Regions from separate parts of the Streptococcus sp. D7B5 genome, predicted to be linked through region 3. Evidence: predicted binding sites of a transcription regulator. Region 3 holds the regulator's gene; each other region holds the start of a gene.
What was found. The regulator NrdR, encoded in region 3, represses ribonucleotide reductase genes. The targets are predictions, from matches to a motif close to ACACNATATATNGTGT.
Positions count from the first base shown of each region.

Region 1: nrdH (glutaredoxin-like protein NrdH) is a predicted target of NrdR. The motif match lies at 674-689, and genes of this name have one in related genera.
Region 2: nrdD (anaerobic ribonucleoside-triphosphate reductase) is a predicted target of NrdR. The motif match lies at 1,094-1,109, and genes of this name have one in related genera.

Region 1 is NZ_CP121467.1:420,794-423,064, reverse strand. Features, by position in the region: gene ptsP (phosphoenolpyruvate--protein phosphotransferase) at 1-171, opposite strand, end outside; gene P8P68_RS02035 (phosphocarrier protein HPr) at 177-440, opposite strand; gene nrdH (glutaredoxin-like protein NrdH) at 803-1,021, shown strand; gene nrdE (class 1b ribonucleoside-diphosphate reductase subunit alpha) at 1,102-2,271, shown strand, end outside.
Region 2 is NZ_CP121467.1:1,635,650-1,637,920, reverse strand. Features, by position in the region: gene nrdD (anaerobic ribonucleoside-triphosphate reductase) at 1-1,026, opposite strand, end outside; gene P8P68_RS07950 (hypothetical protein) at 1,156-2,271, opposite strand, start outside.
Region 3 is NZ_CP121467.1:941,640-943,910, forward strand. Features, by position in the region: gene P8P68_RS04485 (DnaD domain protein) at 1-1,069, opposite strand, end outside; gene nrdR (transcriptional regulator NrdR) at 1,070-1,543, opposite strand; gene P8P68_RS04495 (GntR family transcriptional regulator) at 1,685-2,050, shown strand; gene P8P68_RS04500 (ABC transporter ATP-binding protein) at 2,055-2,271, shown strand, end outside.

The DNA of each region.
Region 1 (2,271 bases), 520 kb from region 3:
AACAGAAAGCTCGTCTTGTGATGCCTGTAGAGCGGCATCAAGGCGAGCTTCTTCTGCGTTTGTATCTTCGACTGTAATAGTCTCAAATGACAAATCCGGTTGAACGAGTAGATATGCTTTTGCAACTGCAACACCGTCAGATGCTGCGATTCCTTTAAGCATTTCTGTCATTTTCCTTATGCCAATCCTTCTTTTTCCATAGTTTCAGTGATAGCAGCGATTGCGTCGTCAGCATCTGCACCTTCAGCTGAAATTGTAACGTCAGCACCTTGGCCAACACCAAGACTCATAACACCCATGATAGATTTAAGGTTTACTGATTTACCTTTGTATTCAAGAGTGATATCTGAAGCAAATTTGCTAGCTGTTTGAACCAACAATGTTGCTGGACGTGCGTGAATACCTGTTTCTGCCACTACGTGGAAATCTTTAGAAGCCATAGTTTGACTCTCCTTTAGTTATTTCTTTTTTGGATTATATGTGATAACCCTTACAAGACTGTATTATATCACCTTCTAGATAATTTTTCAAGTATTTTATGGACTTTCTTCTATTTCCTTTCTGATAACTTGCTGAAAATCTTCTATTTATCTTACCAATATACAGTATATAGTTTTTTTGTTTTGATAAACTTTGATAGTTCAATGAAAAACCAATTTTACACTCTGACAAAACACTATATCTTGTGCTTTGTTTTTGAAACTGTAACTTTTTAGCACAAGATTTAGTTTAAAAAGTTTGACAAAGTTTTTTTTTCTGATATACTAAGAAAGTAATCAATTTTGAAAGAGGAGTTACGAAAATGGTAACCGTTTATTCTAAAAACAACTGTGTCCAATGTAAGATGACCAAGCGTTTCTTGGACAGCAACAATGTCGCTTATCGTGAGATTAATCTTGACGAGCAACCTGAGTACATCGATCAAGTTAAAGAGCTCGGTTTCAGCGCAGCTCCTATTATCCAAACACCAACTGAAGTTTTTTCAGGTTTCCAACCAGGAAAACTAAAACAGTTAGCATAATCTTAGTACATCATCCAGAAGAAACTGCTTCTAGGGCTAACTTAGAAGCCTTTCTTTTGTAATTAGATAAGGGAAATTTTATGGGATTAAAACATCTTGAGGACGTGACCTACTTCCGTCTCAATAACGAAATCAACCGTCCTGTTAATGGACAAATCATGCTTCATAAAGATAAAGAAGCCTTGGATGCCTTCTTTAAAGAAAATGTAGTTCCAAACACTATGGTTTTTGATTCAATCACTGATAAAATCAACTACCTCATTGAACACAACTACATCGAAACTGCATTTCTCAAGAAATACCGTCCAGAGTTTTTGGAAGAATTGCATCAATTTATCAAAGACCAAAACTTCCAATTCAAATCATTCATGGCTGCCTATAAGTTTTACAACCAGTATGCCTTGAAGACTAATGACGGTGAATATTACCTTGAAAGCATGGAAGACCGTGTCTTCTTTAACGCACTTTATTTTGCTGATGGTGATGAAGCTGTTGCGATTGATATTGCCAATGAAATCATCCATCAACGCTACCAACCTGCTACTCCTTCCTTCTTGAACGCTGGTCGTGCTCGCCGTGGGGAGTTGGTATCTTGCTTCTTGATTCAAGTAACGGATGACATGAACTCTATCGGACGTTCCATCAACTCTGCCCTCCAGCTTTCTCGTATCGGTGGTGGTGTGGGAATTACCCTCAGCAACCTTCGCGAAGCGGGTGCACCTATCAAAGGTTATGAAGGAGCTGCTTCTGGTGTCGTTCCAGTTATGAAACTCTTCGAGGACAGTTTCTCTTACTCCAACCAATTGGGTCAACGTCAAGGGGCTGGTGTAGTCTACCTCAACGTCTTTCATCCAGATATCATCGCCTTCCTTTCAACCAAGAAAGAAAATGCCGATGAAAAAGTTCGTGTGAAGACCCTCTCACTTGGAGTTGTGGTACCAGATAAATTCTACGAATTGGCTCGTAAAAATGAAGAAATGTACCTCTTCAGCCCTTACTCTGTAGAGCTTGAGTATGGTGTGCCATTCAACTATATCGATATCACTGAAAAATATGATGAATTAGTAGCAAATCCAAATATCCGCAAGACAAAAATCAAGGCGCGTGATTTGGAAACGGAAATCTCTAAATTGCAACAAGAGTCTGGCTATCCATATGTAGTCAACATCGATACGGCTAACCGTGCGAATCCTGTTGATGGAAAGATTATCATGAGTAACTTGTGTTCTGAGATTCTTCAAGTTCAAGAG
Region 2 (2,271 bases), 690 kb from region 3:
GAAGATGGCTGTACGATGTTCTGATCCAAGACCCTTGATACGAATGGTTAAAATAGCTTTTTGAATTTCACGCTCAAAACGATTGGTTCCCAGACCAAAACCGAGCGAAGTAAAAGGTGTTTGGCCATTTGAAGTGAAGAGAGTGTTGATTTCATACTCGAGAGATTGCATGGCATCGTAGATGTCTTTTTGGGTTTTCTTCCAAGCATAATCTTCCCGTTTGTCAGGCAAGACCCACTCTTCCGCATCTTTGAGGTGTTTTTGGTAATTCTTCTCCGCATACGGAGCCAAGACTTCATCGATACGGTCAGCTGAGCAACCCCCGTACTGGCTAGAAGCAACATTGGCGATGATTTGTGAAATTTGAGCTGTCGCAGTCTGGATAGACTTGGGACTCTCTACCTCTGCATTTCCAATCTTAAAACCATTTTCCAGCATGCCTTTAAAATCAATCAAACAGCAGTTGGTCATCGGAGTGTAGGGGCTGTAGTCCAAGTCATGATAGTGGATATCCCCTTTTTGGTGAGCATTAGCTACGTGCTTAGGAAGCATTTGTAGCCCGATTGATTTCCCAACAATCCCTGCTGTCAAATCACGTTGGGTGTTGAAGACATCGCTGTCTTTATTAGCATTTTCATTAACAACTGCTTGATCTTTATTGAGAAGTTTATGGATACTAAAGTTGATATCTGTCGCTTTTGAGCGCTCAAAATCCCTTTGTGTCCGATAAGTGATATACTCCTCAGCCAGCGCATACTCTTTGGCTTCAAGGAGTTCATGTTCTACGACATTTTGAATTTCGTAAATCTTGACACCTTGAGGGAAGCGGCTGTGAATTTCCGTCACGATTCTTTCAACTAGACCATTTAGGCGTTTTTCTACTAGAGGCGTAACGTCCATAACCTTTTCCGCCGCCTTGTGGAGAGCCTTGTCAATCTTGTCTACATCAAACACCACACGTCTACCATCTCGTTTTTCAACGAACAAGGTGGGAACGGTTGCAAGCTTTTCTTCTAATACAATCATATCCATGCTCTTTTCTAAAATATTGTTGAATTGTTTATATTCAGTATTATACCACTCTAAAAATAAAAATCAATATCTTGTGTTAAAAATCCTAAAAATTTTAAAATTCCACAAGATATTGATTTTTTGTTATTTTGATTTATATAGTTTGAACTCGCTAGTATCTGTCTGAACAAGCTCATAGTTTTCACTGATCCAGCTCTCTACATCTGACCACAAGGCAACTTTTTGATTGACCACAATCATCTTCGGTTGATTCTCTTTCAGGTCATTCATCAGTTTAGTTTTATTTTCATCGCTTGCAGTATAGAGTGTTGGAGTTGATAGAGAAGTTGGCGCCAAGCGCTCACTGGTACGGTAGAAATCAGGACGATCATCCCAAGCATAGACACGATCCTCAGAACTCGTTTGTTGTTTAACCACGCTAGCAAGACGGTCTCTCTCCTGATAAGTCGCTGGGTGCGAAAGGTAGCGACTCACGATAGGAAGAACAATAAGGTAGGCAAGGGCAATCAGTGGTAGATAGAAATTTCCTTTAAGGAAAGAAGTTTGTTTCTCACGTCTTCTTCTACGACGACCGCCTCCATCCGAAACATCTTCCTTGATTCCTGTCAGAAGGAGCAAGACCAAGAAAGGAATTAGCACCACAAGACGAGTACCGTTGATAGGTTCTTTGGAGAGAATCAAGATTCCCAAAGAAACCAACAATCCCAAGCTAGCAGCAATTGAGAGGGCATATTGCTTGGCTGGTTTTGACTGGAACAAGCCTGTAAAGAGCAAGACAAGGGAACCTAATCCAATAGCAAGCAAACCGTAGAAGGCTGCATTTTCAAGCAAATGCGAATTTGAAAAGAGGCTAAGAGTATTTACCGGATACAAGGTCTGGCTAATGGCATCTCCAAAACTACCTGTCCACACTGTATAGTAGCCTAAAGGATAGAATAAGAGTGAAAATCCTAGGGCTGACGCAAAGAACTGATATAAGCCATGAACAAAGTGACCTTTAGCTAGATTATAGCCGATGATGCCCAAGGCCAGTACAGCCGCAAACAAGACGGTTGGGATTGGCGCAAGGAAGAAAGCGAGAGCAAGGCTCATCCCCACTCGTACAAATCCTTTATCATCCTTTGGAAAAGCTAGATAATTTGTAACGATACTCAATGAATAAAATAGGAAAGGCAGGGCTAGCAAGAGAGCATAACCGCCACCAAAAGCGAGGCCCGCTACAAGCAAGTATAGAATAAA
Region 3 (2,271 bases):
GATTACTCCACTTGGGAACATTGCTCTTAGTCGAGCTAGTTTTCGATTTCTGGTCTTCCTGGCCTTTTTGCTGACGCTCTCGAATCCGAAGCACAGCCTCTTCTGCTGTCCGAATTTTTTGATAAGCATAGTCATTGGCGACCTTCATGGCATATTTCTCATTGACATTGGCCGAATCAACCTTGTTAAAGGTTAGAAGCAAGACGATATTGATGACTTCATCCAACAAGCCTAAAGACGCCATCTGATGAAGGAGTTCTCTTTCACTTTGGGTGATGTTCCCCTTACGCGTTTGCTTGATTTCAGCTAAAAAATGCAGGGGAGTTTTATTTTTGGCTTCCCTGATAATGGTCATTTCTTTGGGGCTAAAGTCAGAAGAAACCTGCTTTTGCGATATCTTTTCACGCATGCGTTTGACTGAAATAACCTGAGCCACCGCTGTCGCCTTAGCTAATTGATAGGTTTCAAACCAGGTCCATTTTTTTTCATCTGCGATGGCGAATAATTCCAAAACATCCGCCTGCTCGTCTTCAAAACGCAAGCCATCTCGAGCCATCAGCCGCTGGAAATGTTCCAAGTCAAAATCATTTTTTAACTTGCTTTTAGACTCGCTTGGGGTCACTTCTTCGGTCAGGGTTGGAAAGACTTGGCTCAAAGAAACAGAGAGTGCTTCTCCCTCATTTGGAGCCTGCTTCATAGCAGAAACAGCTGTATCCCCAATCTTTTTCTCTAATAATCTGCTATAGACAGAATGGCTTAGAAATTCTTGACTGGAGAGGGGAGAATGAAGCTGCAATTCATAAGTTTCCCCCTTCTGATAAAGGGTCAACAAATCCAAGGCAGATAAGACTTTAAAGGATTGGAGCAAGGTCGGCATGCCGAAGTTTAAGTGATTGAGGATGTGGGAAAAGAGATGCTCCTTTTGCCCACCATCCCAAAAGGTAATGGTATATAGATAGAGGCTCAGTGCCTCCTGACCGATAATCGGGAGGTAGCACTGCACCAGAGAAGAGGTATCTTGCGACACCCGATTATTCTTTATAAAAGAAAAACGGTCATTTGGCTTCATCTATTTTTCCTTTTTCTTTTTAGAGGACTGGGTGATTTGCTGGAGCAGACTCTCCAACTCACTCACATCCTTAAAGCTACGATAAACACTGGCAAAACGAACATAGGTAATCTCATCCAGCTCCGCCAATTCTTCCATGACTAAAGAACCAATATATTCACTTTGGATCTCATTCTCACTGCGACTACGGAGTTTTTGCTCGATGCGATTGACCACCATGCCGATTTCATCACTTGAAACAGGACGTTTCTGGGCTGAGCGGATAATCCCATTAAAGATTTTATCTCTCGAAAACTGCTCTCGCGTACCGTCTTTTTTGACGACAACCAGCGTTCTTTCTTCTACTCGTTCATAGGTTGTAAAACGATGCTGACACTCGTCGCACTCGCGTCTTCGGCGGATGGTATTTCCTTCTTCGGCTTGTCGACTATCAACAACACTAGACTTGGTAGCCCCACATTTTGGACAACGCATGCATTTCCCTCCTTGTCGTTTTCTTTTCATTATACCATTTTTTGAGCAATTCCCAAAACAATTCTTATTTTTACTTGACAAGTTTTTTTGTTTTATTGTATTATTTAATTAGAACAAGAAAGACAAAGAAAGGAGACTATGATGTCCTGGTCATTTGATAATACAAAACCGATTTATTTACAGATTATGGAAAAAATCAAACTACAGATTGTTTCCCATGAGCTGGAACCCAACCAACAGCTCCCTACCGTGAGAGATTTGGCGAGCGAGGCTGGGGTCAATCCTAATACCATTCAGCGCGCCTTGTCTGACCTCGAACGTGAAGGATTTGTATACAGCAAGCGGACAACTGGTCGATTTGTCACCGAGGATTTGGACCTCATCCTTCAGTCCCGCAAACAACTTTCCGAGGAGCAGCTACAACAATTCGTCTCTTGCATGCTTCAATTTGGCTACAAAAAAGAAGAACTGCCAAATGTATTAAGCGACTATATTAAAGGAGTTTAAGACTATGACACTACTAGCACTTGAAAATGTAACAAAATCATATGGAGCAACTGCGGCACTTGACAATATCTCTCTTGAGATTTCGGCTGGAAAAATTGTTGGTCTCCTCGGCCCAAATGGATCTGGAAAAACGACCTTAATCAAACTGATCAATGGCCTTCTTCAGCCTGATAAAGGACGTGTTCTCATTAACGGATTGGATCCAAGTCCTGCTACAAAGG